4 regions of the Kitasatospora sp. NPDC001539 genome follow, and region 1 is predicted to be linked to each of the others. Evidence: riboswitches for the same ligand, from Rfam matches in the RefSeq annotation. Region 1 holds a riboswitch; each other region holds the start of a gene.
The links. Region 1 has a riboswitch for cyclic di-AMP ahead of ABT247_RS32215 (transglycosylase family protein). Riboswitches for the same ligand answer to the same signal wherever they lie in the genome.

Region 1 (3,795 bases):
TCTGCTCGCGGACGCCCGCGCTCGGGTTGGCGGCCTCGACGTACTTGCCGCTGCCGACGTAGATCGCGACGTGGTACACGCCGGAGTCCTGGCCGTTGTTCGACCAGAAGAGCAGGTCGCCCGGCTGCAGGCTGTCCAGCGAGACGTGGGTGCTGGCGGCGGCCTGGTCGGCGGCGACGCGCGGGATGCTGATGCCCGCGGCGCGCAGCGCGGCCTGGGTGAGGCCGGAGCAGTCCCAGCCGCCGTTGCCGGTGCCGCCGTAGACGTAGGCCTGGCCGACCTGGGACTCGGCGAAGGACACCGCGGCCGCCATGCTGCCGGTGGCGGCCGGGGCCTGGGTCTGCGCCGGGGCGGCCGGCTTCGAGGCCTGGGCGGTCGGCTGGGCGTTCACGGCACCGCCGTTCGCGGCCTGACCGGCCTTCTGGGAGCGGTTGAACCAGTTGAAGTCCGAGCCGGAGGTGGAGGACTGGTCTGCCTGGGACTGGTCGCCGTCACCGAAGGTCAGGTGCTGGCCCGGGTAGATGGTGTCCGGGCCGTCGGTCAGGGTGCTGCGGTTGAGCTCGTACAGGCGCTGCCAGCCGCCCTGGACCTTGTGCTTGTCGGCGATCGACGACAGCCAGTCGCCCGCGACGACGGTGTAGTCGCCGCTCTGCGCGTGGGTCTGGCGCTTCTGCGCCCAGGTGCCCTTGGCGGAGTCGTCGGAGGGCTGCGCCTGCGACGGGGCGGGCGCGGCCGGCTGGGCCGGCTTCGCGGCCGGAGCCTGGCTCTGCGCGGGCTTGGCGGCGGGCTTGGCCGCGGTGCCGGCCGAGGTGTCGACGGCGGCCGGGGCGCCGCCCTTGGTCAGACCGGCCTGGACGGAGCAGACGGGCCAGGCGCCGGGGCCCTGCGAGGCGAGGACCTTCTCGGCGACGGCGATCTGCTGGTCCTTGGTGGCCAGGTTGGCCTGCGGGGCGTACGAGGTGCCGCCGAAGGCGGCCCAGGTGCTGGAGGTGAACTGCAGGCCGCCGTAGAAGCCGTTGCCGGTGTTGATGCTCCAGTTGCCGCCGCTCTCGCACTGGGCGACCTTGTCCCAGGTCGCGACGGAGGCGGCGTTGGCGGTGCCGGTGGTGAGGCAGGGGATGGTGAGGCCGACGCCCGCGACGCCGAGGGCGGCGATCACGCGACGGGTACGGCCGGACAGGCGGGTGCCGTTGGTGGGCAGCATGAAGACGCGGTCCTCTCCCACGCCTGCGAGGTGAGCTGTCGGATTCGGGCCGGAGTTGCCCGGCCGCGCTGTGGGCGCGGCTTCACCCCTAGCCCTGGACCATTCCGAGGAACGGCCCGGGGCGACTTACCTGTGGTTCCCCCGCTCCTGCCGTGGTGCGTTTTCGCGCTTGCCAGGACATCCGACGGCAGGACTCGGCGTCGCGGATGAACTGGGTCCGTGGGGTCACGAACGGGGAGCACGTTAAGCAGACTTAAGTTCAAACTGCAAATATCTGTGAGGTGCATCACGGTTTAGGGGAAACGGTCAAATTGGACACTAACCATGATCGCAAATGATCGTTTCCGGATAATCCACTTGCGCATTCCGGAAATTGTCTCCGCCTCAGGAATCCGGTGACGGAGTGTCGGAATCCCCGGCGGAGAACGTCGCGCGGCGGCCGGCGGCGGTCGATGGAGGGCCGGAACGGCATCCGGTATTCCGGCGCGGAAAAGCCGACAGAACGGACATCGTGCGTCATCTGTCGCCTAACTCCCGTCATTCCCGTACCGGGACAATCGGGCGGGCTCGTGAGGGAGCCGGGCAATCGCGGCCGGGCCTGGCACGCCGAAGGGCCCGGAACGGAGTCGTTCCGGGCCCTTCGGACCTACGGTGCGCGGGAAGTGGCCACCGGCGGCTGCCGGCGGGCCTGAAGGCCGTCCGTCAGGCCTCCAGGGGCCCCTGGGCGGCCGCGTGGGCGCCGCGGGAGCCCTCCTCGGCCGCGGCCTCCTCCTCGGCCCGGGCCAGCTCCTCCGCGGAGGGCGCCGGCAGCGCGGCCAGGTAGGTGGAGGCGATCAGCTGGCCGACGGTCGGGTAGGCACCCAGCGGCGCGGCCGACGGGCAGCCGGTCTCCTCGGCGGCCGCGGCGAGCAGCTCGGAGTCCGCCTCGGGGCCGATCACCAGCGGGGCCAGCGCCGGGCGCTGGGAGCCGGTCTCCTTGAGGTGGTTGACGGCCCCGGCGACCGAGCCCGGTACGTCGAGCGCGGCGGCCACCACCGGGACGGCCAGCCGGGCGGCCAGCAGCACGCCGGTGATCCCGGCCGCGGCGGCCGCCTCCTCGCCGCCGACGGTGGTCAGCACCACGCCGTCCGCAGCGGTCGCGATGGCGAACAGCCGGGCCCGGTCGGCCCGGGCCAGGCCCGCCTCGGAGAGCCGCACGTGCACGGCCTCGGCCAGCAGCGGGTGCGGGCCCAGTGCGTCGGTGACGGTCGCGCCGTACTCGGCGGCGACGGCCTGCAGGCCGGCCAGGAAGCCGTGCGGCCCCGGGACCAGCGGCACCACGACGGGCGTCGGCAGGCCCGCCTCGGCGGCCGCCGCCAACAGCTCGGCGACCGTACGGTCGTCCCCGCCCTCGGCGCCGTCGGCCGGGAGGTAGCCGACCGCGGCCTGGACGCCGGTGTGCTCGCTGCGGACGATCGAGAGCAGTTCCTCGACGACCGAACGGGACTCGGGCCCGGCGGTCGCGGGCACGGCGAGCACCAGGGCCGGCGAGCCGGTGGGGATCTCGGGGCGCTCAGGGCGGCGGTGGCGCCCCCGCGCACGGGAGCCTGGAGTGCGGACGGGCAGTGGCGCGCCCGGGATGGCTGCGGTGCTCATGCCGGAGATCGTAGGACATCCGCCCGTCAGGCCTGCAGTCGGCTGCCGTACGGGTTTGGAGTGGTCGTGGTGCGCGGGTCGTGTCCCCGCCGTACCGGTTCGGGCGGTATGGCGACAATCCGGGCATTCCTCTCCCAACCTCCGGAAGTCCGTTCGCCGTTGCCCTGACGCGTCCGGTGGGCGATCGCGTTGCGCGTGGAGCGCGTGAGATGTCTCACAGCCCTGGCGTCATCTGACGGAGCGTCACGAGCGCGCGACTCCGGGCGTTCGAAGATCAACATTCAGCGGAGGGCCGCTCACGGCCGGTTATCGGCGCCTCGCCGATTCACTCGGCTATGTCCGTTTACGTACCGTCAGGAGAAGGGTCCGTGAAGACTTCGGGCGGCCGGCAAAAAGGCTCGTGCACCTGCAATGTCCCGTGCTGATGCACGTGCACTGCGGCTATCATCGCGTCAAGTGAGGCGTTGTGCCGGACCGGTACGGGGCCGGTCCGTTCGTTCGGCGGTGCCGGGGCGCCGCGCTGGACGACAACTCCGGAGCTCTTCGGGAGACTTCTATGCACGACTCGCATGACTCGCACGACACGCGCGGCTCTGCCCGCGCCTACAACGGGATGGCCGCCGCCGACCTCGAGGGGGTGGTCTGGCAGAAGAGCCGGCACAGCAACTCCCAGGGCAACTGCGTCGAGTTCGCGGCCCTGCCCGGCGGCGACGTGGCGATGCGCAACTCGCGCTTCCCGGACGGCCCGGCGCTCATCTACACCCGGGCCGAGATCGCGGCCCTGCTGCTGGGGGCCAAGGACGGGGAGTTCGACCACCTGGCCGTCTGACCGGCCGCTGCTCCGCCATCGGGGGGCCGTCGTGGGTACTGACACCGCGACGGCCTTTGTCTTTTCCCGCGCCCCTTCCCGACTGGTCCCGCGACCGGCGGCCGGTCGGCGGTGAACGGGCGCGCGG
Region 2 (4,068 bases), on a different contig from region 1:
GGCCTGGCCGAGGACGATCCGGCGCTGCTGGACCAGCTGCTGGCGATCCCGCAGGTGCACCTGGTGGTGGACGGCTACAACGTGACCAAGACCGGCTATCCGACGCTGCCGCTGGAGCAGCAGCGGATCCGGCTGCTGGGCGGACTGGCGATGCTGGCCCAGCGCACCCAGGCGGAGGTCACCTGTGTGTTCGACGGGCAGGACCTGGACGTTCCGGTGATCATGGCGCCGCCGCGCGGGGTTCGGGTACGGTTCAGCCGGACCGGGGAGACGGCGGACGAGCTGATCCGTCGTCTGGTGCGCGCCGAGCCGCAGGGCCGTCCGGTGGTGGTGGTGTCCACCGACCGGGAGGTTGCGGAGGGCGTGCGGAAGGCGGGCGCGCGCCCGGTGGCTTCGGTCCTGCTGCTGAACCGGCTGGCCCGGCCCTGACCTCGGGCGGTGCCGTCCGGTCCGGCGTGACGCCTGGTCAGTGCCCGTTTTGCGAGGGTGTGCGGATCCCGTGAAGTCAGCGTGGGAACCGGAGTTCACGCCTTCGGGGGAGTGGCAAAACGGATAGATCTTCACTAGGGTCTGGCGTCAAACCTATTTTCCGGAATCTCACTCGATCGGGTGAGTCCCATGGAAGAAGGAGCCGCTCCCTTGGCCTCCCACCGCCGTCCCAAGCAGCCGAGCCGCGCGCGGGTCTCCGTGCTCACCGCTGCCGCTGCGACCGCGGTCGCCCTCTCCGCCCAGGTCGCCGCGCATGCCGCGCCGCAGCCGAACAAGGCCGACGTCAAGGCGCAGATCGACCAGCTCCAGCAGGAGCAGGAACAGGCGGCGGAGAAGTACAACGGCGCCAAGGAGCGGGCCGACCAGCTCCGCAAGCAGGCCGACCAGCTGCAGGACCAGGTGGCCCGCAGCCAGGACCAGATGACCCAGCTGCAGACCGGCCTGGCCGAGGTGGCGGGCGAGCAGTACCGCACCGGCGGCATCGACCCGTCCGTCCAGCTGATGCTGTCCTCCGACCCGTCCGGGTACCTGGAGAAGGCCTCCAGCGTCCAGCAGGCCAGCACCAGCCAGACCGAGGCGCTCAAGGGCCTGCTCGACCAGCAGCGCCGGCTGGACCAGGAGAAGGCCGAGGCCGCCGCCGTGCTGGCCTCGCTGGACTCCACCACCAAGGACCTCAACCAGGCCAAGGCGGACGTCAACCAGAAGCTGAAGGCCGCCCAGGACCTGCTGAACTCGCTCAGCGCCGCCGACCGCGCCGCGCTGAGGGCCCAGCAGCAGCAGGACGACCGCGCCTCGCGCGGCAGTGCCCGGGTCGACCTCAGCAGCCTGCCGCCGGCCAGCGGCTACGCGGCCGTGGCCGTGGCCAAGGCGATGAGCAAGCAGGGCTCGCCGTACGTCTGGGGCTCCACCGGCCCGAACACCTTCGACTGCTCGGGCCTGATGGTCTGGTCGTACGCCCAGGCCGGCGTCTCGCTGCCGCGCACCTCGCAGGAGCAGGGCAACGTCGGCACCCGGGTGCCCTCGCTGGACCAGGCCCAGCCGGGCGACCTGGTGATCTACGGCAGCGACCGGCACCACGTCGGGATGTACATCGGCAACGGCATGGTGGTCCACGCGCCGCACACCGGTGACGTGGTGAAGGTGATGAAGGCCGACGCGATGCCGATCAACACGATCCGCCGGGTCTGACGGCCCGACACGCCCGAGGGGCCGCGCTCCGGCCCTGTGATCCGCGCCACCCCCGACCGGGGTGGCGCTTCGGGTTCACCCGCCCTTCGGCCGGTTGTTTGAGGTTTGATCAGCTTTCCGTGCGGCGGCGATCACCAACGGTCATTTTCACAAGGGGACATGGGTCATCTTCTGGATTTTTTCTGACAAGGATTTGAACGGATCACGGTTCAGTTACTAGGGTCGTGCCCCGAACCACCGCACTGTCGATCACCCAGCCCGGGTGGCGGCGGTGGTTACCGCCGAGTTCGCGAAGCAGCGGGGCAGCTCGAAACGACTGTCCGACAGGGGAGCCCAGCAGTCCGGGGCGCTGTGGAGCGGAGCCGGGGAACCACGTTCCTCCGGGGTGAATCGGCGCCAGGTCGGCCGGTACCGCGGCCGTGAGGCGTCGTAGGGCATGCTTCCGGCCCGAACCCGTCAGCTCACCCGGTAGGCGGACGTAGGAAGAAGGAGTCCGCCTTCGTGGCGTCCCATCGCCGTCCCAAGCCCGCCAGCCGCGCCCGGGTCTCGATCATGACCGGTGTCGCCGCGGCGGCCGTCGCCCTCTCCGCGCAGTCCGGCGCGCACGCCGACCCGCAGCCGACCAAGGACCAGGTCAAGGAGCAGGTCGACCAGCTCAACGAGCAGGCCGAGCAGGCGACCGAGAAGTACAACGCCGCGCAGGAGAAGCAGCAGGCGCTGGAGAAGCAGGTCTCCGGCCTGCAGGACCAGGTGGCCCGGCAGCAGGCCCAGGTGACCGACCTCCAGGGCGGCCTCGCCGAGATCGCCGGGGAGCAGTACCGCAACGGCGGCATATCCCCGACCGTCCAGCTGATGCTCTCCTCCAGCCCGGACAACTTCCTCAACCAGGCCGGCGCGCTGAACCAGGCCGGGGACACCCAGAAGAACCAGCTGAAGGAACTCCAGGCGCAGCAGCGCAAGCTCGACCAGGACCGCAGCGAGGCCCAGAGCAAGCTCACCGAGCTGGAGTCCACCACCCAGCAGCTGAAGGCCTCCAAGGACGAGGTCCAGAACAAGCTGAAGGCCGCACAGGACCTGCTCAACACCCTGACCGAGCAGGAGCGCCAGGCGATCCGCCAGGCCGAGGAGAAGGCCGCCGCCGACGCCAAGGCCCAGGCCGACGCCGCCGCGAAGGCCGCCCAGCAGCAGGCCGCCTCCGACCGCGCCTCGCGCGACAGCGGCCGCACCGACATCGGCTCCGGGAGTTCCTCCTCGCCGGTCGTCAAGCCGGCCGCGCCCGGTAGCTCGCACGGTGCCGCCGCGCTGTCCGCCGCCGCCTCCAAGGTCGGCAGCCCGTACGTCTGGGGCGCCACCGGCCCGAGCTCCTTCGACTGCTCCGGTCTGATGGTCTGGGCGTTCAACCAGGTCGGCGTGTCGCTGCCGCGCACCTCGCAGGAGCAGGCCGGCGCCGGCACCCGGATCGGCTCCGACATCTCCCAGGCCCAGCCCGGCGACCTGCTGATCTTCTACAGCGACGCCCACCACGTCGGCATCTACGCGGGCAACGGCCAGGTGCTGCACGCGCCGAAGCCGGGCGCCTCGGTCCGCTACGAGGCGGTCTCCAACATGCCGCTGGCCTCCATCGTGCGGGTCTGATCCGTCCGAAGGCCTCCGCAGGCCCGGTCCTCCCACTCGGAGGGCCGGGCCTGCGGCTTTGCGGGCGGCTCGGGCTGATGTCCGATTAGGGGGCGAATATTCGGGTCCGGAGGGGTTTGGACTCGCTTGCCCGGACTCGCTAACGTCTGCCACCGGACTCCCGCTCGACGGCCGCCCACCGGGGTGCGGCCGCGGGGCCGCGCTGCAGATCGGAGCCGCCGCCGCCATGTCCGTGCACCGCCGTTCCCACCTGCTCGCCCGCGCCCTGGTGCTGACCGCGGCCGCCACCACGGCCCTCGGTGTGGCGACCGGCGGCAGCGCCCAGGCTGCTCCCGGTGCGCCGGACGCGCCCGACCGCAAGGACGTCAAGGCCCAGGTCGAGCAGCTGTACGACGAGGCCGAGCAGGCGTCCGAGAAGTACAACGCCGCGCAGGAGGCCCAGAAGCGGCTGCAGAGCGAGACCACGGCCCTCCAGGCGGAGGTCGCCGCCGCCCAGGACCAGCTCAACGAGCTGCGCGGGGACCTCGCGACGGTGGCCGGGGCCGAGTACCGCGGCGGCGGGATGAGCCAGACCGCCCAGCTGATGCTCTCCAGCGACCCGGAGTCCTACCTCGCCCGCGCCCGCACCCTCGGCCAGGCCGCCGAGCGGCAGCAGGAGACCCTCCACGAGCTGGTCACCCGTCAGCGCCGGCTCGACCAGCGCCGCGCCGAGACCGCGGGCAAGCTCGCCGAACTGGACCAGGCCCGGCGCTCCCT
Region 3 (4,068 bases), on a different contig from region 1:
CTCCGACCTCGGCCAGGTGCGGAGGCTCGTGGTCAGGGTGGTGACGAGGCGGTCATGGGTGGTGGTGAGGTCTTCGGCGCGCTGGAAGGCGCCGGTGATGGAGAGCGAGGCGAAGCCGTGGGCGAGCGAGCGGAAGGTGCGGGCGGCGTGGATGGCCTCGGCGCCGTCGAGCCCGTAGGAGCGGAGGACGGCGAGGATGACGCCGATGAGGCGGGCGGCCGCGCGGGTCAGGTCGTCGTCGGGCCGGGGCGCCTGGGGCAGGGCGGTGTAGCGGTGGGGGTGTTCGGTGGCGTAGGCCTGGTAGGCGCGCAGGACGGCGGCGACGGCGTCGTCGCCGCTGCGGCCGACCGCGGCGTCGGCGAGCCGGCCGGCCAACTCCTCGGTGACCCGGACGGCGAGCAGCCGGCGCAGTTCGGTGAGGCCGCCGCTGACGTGCTTGTACAGGGAGGGGGTGGCGACTCCCGCGCGGGCGGCGACGGAGGCCAGGGTGAGGGCCTCGGTGCCCTGCTCGTCGATGAGGGCGAGGGCGTGGTCGACGACCTGCTCCGGGGTCAGTCCTACTCGGGGCATGGGTTCGGGTTCTCCGTACGGACGCGGGCCGGCGGCTTCGGGCGGTTCCAGGCGGTTCCGGGCGACTTCAGGCGAGTTCGCCGAGGAAGGGCAGCAGGGCGTCCGCGACGGCCTGCGGGTTGTCGGCCATCGGGTAGTGGCCGGACCCCTCGATCATCACCTTCCGGCTGCCGAGCGCGGCGGCCTGCCGGTCGGCGACGGCCGCCGGGTCCGGGAAGTCGGGGTCCTTGCTGCCCATCAGGACGAGCGAGGGGCAGCGGACGGCCGCGCACCAGCCGATCGGCGCGGAGTCCCCGGTGACGTGCCCGCGGGTGGCGGTCCTGCGCCCCGGGGTGCGCAGGGCGGCGACGAGGCCGTCCACGTACGCGTCGAGGTCGGCGGGCCGGGGGCCGGGGAAGGCCATCCTGCGCAGGTAGAGGCCCCAGGCGGCGGGCCAGTGGACCAGTGCGGTGCCCATCACGGCCATCACGCCCCGCATGAGGGCGTTGGACCGGTGCTCCACGAAGGAGTCGATGAGCGCGATCCCGGCGACCCGCTGGGGTGCGTCCCCGGCGACCTTGACGGCCGTGGCACCGGTGTAGGACTGCCCGACCAGGACGGCCCGTTCGATGCCGAGGTGGTCCAGCAGGGCGAGGACGTCGGTGGCGATGGCGGCCGGGCTGTAGTCCTCCCACACGATCGAGGACTCGCCGAAGCCGCGCAGGTCCATGGTGATGACCCGGTGCCCGGCCGCCGTGAGCAGCGGGTGCAGGTGCCGGTAGGCCCGACGGCTGTCGAGCATGCCGGGGAGCAGGACGACGGGGGCGCCGTCGCCCTGCCGGGTGTCGTCGAAGGCGATCCGGCCGCCGGGGACGTCGAGGTACTGGGTGCTCGGGGTGCTGGTGCCGTTCACGGTGGTCCTCCACGGTGTGTGCTGCCGATAGCCAAAAAGCTACGGCTAATAGCCTTAGCCGTCAAGGGTCGCCGCCCCGCCCTTCGTCCCCGTGTCGGACCGGGAGGGGGCTCAGACCCCTTCGACCCGGAACGGGTCGTGCTCGGCCAGCAGCTTCTCCAGCCGCGCCTGGTCGACCCGGGCGACGGTGTCCGCGGACTCCTGCCGGTCCCGGATGACTTTGGCCAGCGTGAACGCGGAGGTGACGGTGTAGAGGAAGCCGATCCCGAGGAACGCCCGGGTCCACGCCCCGACGGGCAGGTAGGCGATCCCGGCGGCGAGGGCCACGCCGGAGACGGCGAAGGAGAGGACGGCCTGGGCGTAGTAGGCGGCCGTGGTGCGGGTCTGCATCGGTGCGGTCATGGCGACAGGATGCGACGGCATCGAAGGGTCGCACATGAGTAGGAGTACTCAGATGAACCCGGGTGAATGACGGGTCGTTCGTTGACGTCCGATCACCTGGACCCCGGTCGTCCCGGGCGGATGGCTTGGAATCAGAGCCTCCTAGGATTAACGTTTGATAACGCAGCGCGGTCGTCAACGCCGTACCCAAGACGGCACCGTGCGCCGTCGCCTAATCCCACCGGCCGGCCTCCGGGCAGGCCAGGGAGCCGGGGAACCACGTTTCCCTGGGGTGAATCGGCGGGGCCCAGGCCCGGCCGTAGGAGACCTTCCTGCTCCGAACCCGTCAGCTAACCCGGTAGGCGCGAAGGAAGGAAAGGAGCGCGCCTCCGTGGCGTCGACGCACACCCCGGCACACCCGGCCGGCCCCGCAGCCGGTACCCAGCTCCTCGACCACCCCGGCCCGGACGGCACCGAGTCCCTCGGCACCGACGGGTTCGCCCCGGAGGCCGAGGCCAACCGCCACCGGATGCCGCGTCAGACCCGCGGGGCCTCCCCGCTCCTCGGCGTCACCGCCGTCGCCGCCACCCTGGGCGCCACCGGCTTCGCCTCCGCCACCCCGGCCGCCGCGCCCGCCGTCGCGGCCCCGGACGAGACGCCGGTCACCCTCGCCGCCGACCCCGGCCTCGCGCTCGCCGCCCGCATCCAGCAGCAGGCCGACAGCCAGCGCACCGCCGCCGAGGAGAGCGCCCGCCTGCAGGCCGCCCAGGAGGCCGAGGCCAAGGCCGCCGCCAAGGAGGCCGACGCCAAGCGTGCCGCCGAGGAGGCCGAGCGCGCCAAGGCCGCCGCCCTCACCCTGCCGGTGAAGGACTACAACCTCTCCGCCCACTACGGCCAGAGCGCCCGCTACTGGGCCCACCTGCACACCGGCCTGGACTTCGCGGCCGACACCGGCACCCCCGTGTACGCGGTCGGCCAGGGCACCATCACCTCGGCGGGCTGGTCCGGCGCGTACGGCTACCGGATCGTCGAGACCCTGCCCGACGGCACCGAGATCTGGTACTGCCACCTCTCGTCGATCATCAAGGGCTCCGGCAAGGTCGCCCCCGGCGACCAGATCGGCAAGGTCGGCGCGACCGGCAACGTGACCGGCCCGCACCTGCACCTGGAGGTCCGCCCGGACGGCGGCGCGCCGGTCGACCCGGAGACCTGGCTCGAGCAGCGCGGCCTCACCCCGTAACGAACCCCCCGGGCCCGCCGCGGCCTCCGGGCCGCCGGGTCGCCGGGTCGCCGGGTCTCCGGGGGCCGCCACGACCTCTACGGGCTCTGCGGGCAGGCCCCGGGTGCGCCCCGGGGCCTGGCCGCGCGTCCACCCCACTCGTCGACGGCCGGGCCGGTCGGTCCACCACCGGCCGGGCCGGTCACTCCGGCGGCCGGACTGCTCACTCCGCCGGCAACTGCGCCAGGTAGGCGTCGATCTCCTCCGGCCCCGGTTCCGGCGCGAGCTCGGGGAACTCCTCGACCAGCAGCCGCGGCAGCCCGGGCACCGTCCACTCCCCGAACAGGTCGAGCGCCACCTCGGCCGCCGCCGCCTCGAACCGGCCGAAGTCCCCGGCCAGTTCGTCCGGCATCGGCCGACCCAGCGCGGTCAGCTCGGCCAGGTTGCGGTAGCTGCGCCGCATCAGACCCTGCTCCAGCAGCCGCCGCGCACCATCGGTGGCCATGCCGACGGACAGCACCCGGCCCGGCCCCCAGCCCTGCTCGTCGGGTTCGTCCAGCCAGCCGGCCGGCACCAGCGCCTCGTAGTCGGCCAGCCGCTCCTCCTCGCCGAGCCCGGCGAAGCCCGTCAGCCAGTCCCGCACCGCCGCGCCGTCCGCCGTGTCCACCCCGTGGGCGTGCAGCAGCACCGCGTACAGCCGCGGCCAGGTGACCAGGTCGGCGCGGCGCAGCAGCCCCGCCGCGACCTCGCCCTGCCACTCGGCCTCGGCGTGCAGCCGCTCCTGGCGCTTCGCGTTCAGCCGCTTCACCGCCCGCTGGTGGTCGACCAGCAGCCGTACGGCGTCCCCGTAGGCGAGCGGATCGGCGTCCGGCGCCGGCTGGACGTACAGGTGCAGCCGCTCGTACAGCAGGTGCTCCACCGCGGCGGAGGTCAGTTCGGGCCAGCCGTCGTGCATCCTGCCCTCGCCCAGCTCCAGCAGCGCCAGCACCGTGCGCAGCGGCGCCTC
Region 4 (4,068 bases), on a different contig from region 1:
CGTCCAGCGGGTCCTCGATGGAGACCAGCGGGTAGGCGGCGACCAGCTCGGCGTAGTACTCGATGAGCTCGGCGGCCGACAGGGCCTTGCCCTCGAACTGGTAGGCGCCGTCCTGGTAGAACTCGGAGGCGGCGACGTCCAGGGCCAGCGCGATGTCGCGGCCGGGCACGTAGCCGGCCTTCTGGATGGCCTCGGTGATCAGGTCCAGGGCCTCGCGGTTGCTGTCCAGGTTCGGGGCGAAGCCGCCCTCGTCGCCGAGGCCGGTGGACAGGCCGCGCTCCTTCAGCACGCCCTTGAGGGTGTGGTAGACCTCGACGCCCCAGCGGACGGCCTCGGAGAAGGACTCCGCGCCGATCGGGGCGATCATGAACTCCTGGATGTCGACGTTGGAGTCCGCGTGCGAGCCGCCGTTGAGGATGTTCATCATCGGGACGGGCAGGACGTGCGCGTTCGGGCCGCCCAGGTAGCGGAACAGCGGCAGGTCGCTGGCCTCGGAGGCGGCGTGGGCGACGGCCAGCGAGACGCCCAGGATGGCGTTGGCGCCGAGCGAGGACTTGTCCGGGGTGGCGTCCAGGTCCAGCATGGCCTGGTCGATCAGGCGCTGCTCGGTGGCGTCGTAGCCGACGAGCTCGGGGCCGATCTGCTCGATGACGGCCAGGACGGCCTTCTCGACGCCCTTGCCGAAGTAGCGGTTCTTGTCGCCGTCGCGCAGCTCCAGCGCCTCGAAGGCACCGGTCGAGGCACCCGACGGGACAGCGGCACGACCCGTGCTGCCGTCGTCGAGGCCGACCTCGACCTCGACCGTGGGGTTGCCGCGCGAGTCGAGGATCTCACGGGCTACGACGACATCGATGGACGGCACGAGGCATCTCCTTGCGGAAGCTGGTCCGGCTGACGGTGGTGATGTCGGCGGGACGATTGCGGAGTCGTTACGACCAGAGCCTAACCGCCCGGGCTCCCGGGGCCACGCTGGCCTCGGCCCCGTCTCAACGTGTGGCCCTGCTACCCCCCGGTAGTTCACCTGCTTGTCCCAGCTTGTCCCCCGGGCGCGGACGGACCCGGACCGGCACGGACGGACCCGGACAGAACCGGACGGAAGCGGACGAGGGGGCCGACCCGTCGGCCGGCCCCCTCGTCGGTCCTCAGCCGAGGTGCAGGACCTGGCCGGGCATGATCAGGTCCGGGTCGCCGCCGACGGTGGAGCGGTTGCCGTCGTACAGCGCCTGCCAGCCGCCGGTCACGCCCTGGGCGGCGGCGATGGTCGACAGGGTGTCACCGGAGCGCACGGTGTAGTCGTGGCCGGCCGGGGCGGTCGGGGCCGACTGCTCGGCGCGCGGGGCGGCGTGCTTGGGGGTGTACTGCTGGACCGGCTGCTCGGCCGGCTTCTCGGCCTGCCGGGGCGCGGCGTGCTTGGGCGCGTACGGCTGGACCGGCTTCTGGGCCGGCTTCGCGGCCGGAGCGGGAGCCTGCGTCCTGGGCGCCTGCTGCGGGGCGGACCGGGGCTTGGCGTCCGACGAGGTGTCGACGGCGGCCGGGGCGCCGCCCTTGGTCAGGCCCGCCTTCTGCGAGCAGACCGGCCAGGCGCCCGGGCCCTGGGAGGCCAGCACCTTCTCGGCGACCGAGATCTGCTGGGCCTTGCTGGCCTGGTTGGCCTGCGGGGCGTAGGCGGTGCCGCCGTAGGCCTTCCACGTGCTGGAGGTGAACTGCAGCCCGCCGTAGAAGCCGTTGCCGGTGTTGATGCTCCAGTTGCCGCCGCTCTCGCACTGGGCGACGGAGTCCCAGGTGGAGGCCGGGGCGGCGGAGGCACCGGTGGCGGTGAGGAGCGGCAGCGCAAGTCCGACGCCGGCCACACCGGCCACGGCGACGGCCTTCTCGGCCTGGGTGCGACGACGGTGACGGCCGGTTCCAACGAACAGCATGAAGGTCCCTCTCCGCACGCCTGCGAGGTGAGCTGTCGGGTTCGGACCGGGGAGGTGGCCCGGCCGCCGTGCGCGGAGACGTTCCCGCTCGGGCGGCTTCACCCCAAGCCGTGGGGACGGCAACAAACCTGGTTCCCCCGCCCCTGCCCAGGGTTCTGGTCGGTTTCCCGTGACGCGGCGGGCAGGATTCGGCGTTCCGCGCACGAGGTCCGCAGCTGCGAACTCCAGGGAGATTAGACAGATCCTCAGACCGATCACAAGCTCATATCGTCGACATCACACGGAAATCACGGCAGGTGACCAATCGCCTACCAACGGCACCTGTTTGTCCGGTTTGATGGGCGTTCATACGGTGCCTGAGGGCCGCGGGACGACCATCCGTCAGCGTGTCGGAGCCTCAGGAACCGGGTCCGGAGACGTCGCCTCGGGACTGAATTCGACCGGAAGTTCGCGCAGCCCACGCATGATCAGGCCACCCCGCCAGCGCAGATTCTCCGGACTCTCGGCAAGCCTGAGATCGGGCAGCCGCGACAGCAGCGTGGCCAGGGCGGAGCGCCCTTCGAGCCGGGCCAGCGGGGCGCCGATGCAGTAGTGGATGCCGTGCCCGAACCCCAGGTGGGGATTGTCCGTCCGGGCCAGGTCCAGGGTGTTCTCGTCCGCGAACCGGGCCGGGTCGCGGTCGGCCGCCGCCAGCACCACCAGCACCGGATCGCCGACCGGGATCTCCACCCCGCCGATGCTCAGCGGGCTCGTCGCGAACCGCCAGGTCGCCAGCTCCACCGGCCCGTCGTAGCGCAGGAGTTCCTCGATCCCGGTCTCCAGCAGGGCGGTCTCCCCACGCGCCACCGACTCCTGCAGCAGCGCCCGCTGGCCCGGGTTGCGCAGCAGCGCGTACGTCCCGTTGCCGATCAGGTTGATGGTCGTCTCGAACCCCGCGAAGATCAGCACGAAGCACATCGCGGCGGCCTCGTTCTCCGTCAGGTGCTCGCCGTGGTCGCTGGCCCGGATGAGACCGGAGATCAGGTCGTCCCCGAGGTCGGCGCGCTTGCGGTGGATGAGGTCAACCAGGTAGGCGCGGATGCGCTTGACCGCCCGGCCCACGCCCCCGCGCTGCCCGCCGTGGTGGCGGATCATCATGCCCGCCCAGTCCCGGAGGTCGTCCTGGTCCTCGGCCGGGACGCCCAGCATGTCGCAGATCGCGTAGATGGGGAGCGGGAAGGCGAACTCGTGGATCAGGTCGGCCGAGCCGCGCTGCGCGAAGCCGTCGATCAGCCGGTCGGTGAGCTGCTGCACCCGCGGCTCGAACTCGGCCACCCGGCGCGGGGTGAACGCCTTGGACACCAGGCGGCGCAGCCGGGTGTGGTCCGGCGGGTCGATGTTCAGCAGGTGGGTCATCAGGTCCGCCTGCCGCTCCCCCGGGATGCCCACCCGACCGGTGCGGTGCGCCTGCCCGCTGTGGTGCGCCGGGTTCTTCGACAGCCGGCTGTCCGCGAGCGCCTGCCGGGCGTCCGCGTACCGCGTCACCAGCCAGGCGTCCACACCGCTCGGCAGGGTGGTGCGGTGCACCGGGGCGTGCTCGCGCAGCCAGGCGTACGCGGGGTACGGATCGGCGGCGAACTCCCAGGTGAAGAGCTGCGGGGCGGGCTGGGCGGCGTCGGGCTGAGCAGGCATGGGTCGACCGTAACCGCTGCCCCGGGCGCGTCCGGCCCACCGGCGGCCGTCGAGGGCGTCCGGACCGGTCGCGGACGGTTCGCCGGGCGGCCGCCAGGGGGCGCCGGGGACGGCGCCGTTCGGGCGCCGTGGGGGGCGCGAGCCGGTCGCCGACGGCGCGCGTGCGGTGCGCCGCCCCTCCGTGGACGGCCCGTGGACGGGACGTGGACGGCTCTTGGACAGAGCTTGGCCGGACGGCGGGCGTGAGCCTGGTCACCTGCGGGGTAATCCCTGTTGCGGAGGGTCAGGTCGTGCCTACGATCCTCCGCAGTGTGCGTGGGCGCCGGTGCGGTGTCGCCCACAGGGAGGAGCAGACCATGCGGGTCAGCGGGGCAGTCGTCGTCATCGCGGTGCTCGACGGCGGTTCGGGAGCCGACCTCGCCCGCCGGTTCACCGCGGCCGGCGCCGCCGGGGTGCTGATCGCCGACACCAACGTCGG

Region 2: another riboswitch for cyclic di-AMP. It lies ahead of ABT247_RS19645 (C40 family peptidase); the one in region 1 lies ahead of ABT247_RS32215 (transglycosylase family protein).
Region 3: another riboswitch for cyclic di-AMP. It lies ahead of ABT247_RS15945 (M23 family metallopeptidase); the one in region 1 lies ahead of ABT247_RS32215 (transglycosylase family protein).
Region 4: another riboswitch for cyclic di-AMP. It lies ahead of ABT247_RS25560 (transglycosylase family protein); the one in region 1 lies ahead of ABT247_RS32215 (transglycosylase family protein).

The regions. Positions count from the first base shown of each region.
Region 1 covers NZ_JBEPAK010000389.1:177-3,971, forward strand. Annotated here, with positions in the region: gene ABT247_RS32215 (transglycosylase family protein) at 1-1,225, opposite strand, end outside; cyclic di-AMP (ydaO/yuaA leader) riboswitch at 1,212-1,382, opposite strand; gene ABT247_RS32220 (hypothetical protein) at 1,907-2,839, opposite strand; gene ABT247_RS32225 (DUF397 domain-containing protein) at 3,396-3,668, shown strand.
Region 2 covers NZ_JBEPAK010000121.1:1,351-5,418, forward strand. Annotated here, with positions in the region: gene ABT247_RS19635 (NYN domain-containing protein) at 1-429, shown strand, start outside; gene ABT247_RS19640 (C40 family peptidase) at 640-1,677, shown strand; cyclic di-AMP (ydaO/yuaA leader) riboswitch at 2,015-2,168, shown strand; gene ABT247_RS19645 (C40 family peptidase) at 2,179-3,312, shown strand; gene ABT247_RS19650 (C40 family peptidase) at 3,539-4,068, shown strand, end outside.
Region 3 covers NZ_JBEPAK010000086.1:21,425-25,492, forward strand. Annotated here, with positions in the region: gene ABT247_RS15930 (TetR/AcrR family transcriptional regulator) at 1-570, opposite strand, end outside; gene ABT247_RS15935 (alpha/beta fold hydrolase) at 638-1,462, opposite strand; gene ABT247_RS15940 (YiaA/YiaB family inner membrane protein) at 1,574-1,864, opposite strand; cyclic di-AMP (ydaO/yuaA leader) riboswitch at 2,063-2,222, shown strand; gene ABT247_RS15945 (M23 family metallopeptidase) at 2,235-3,083, shown strand; gene ABT247_RS15950 (hypothetical protein) at 3,286-4,068, opposite strand, start outside.
Region 4 covers NZ_JBEPAK010000203.1:1,435-5,502, reverse strand. Annotated here, with positions in the region: gene eno (phosphopyruvate hydratase) at 1-862, opposite strand, end outside; gene ABT247_RS25560 (transglycosylase family protein) at 1,143-1,919, opposite strand; cyclic di-AMP (ydaO/yuaA leader) riboswitch at 1,921-2,090, opposite strand; gene ABT247_RS25555 (cytochrome P450 family protein) at 2,301-3,590, opposite strand; gene ABT247_RS25550 (SDR family NAD(P)-dependent oxidoreductase) at 3,947-4,068, shown strand, end outside.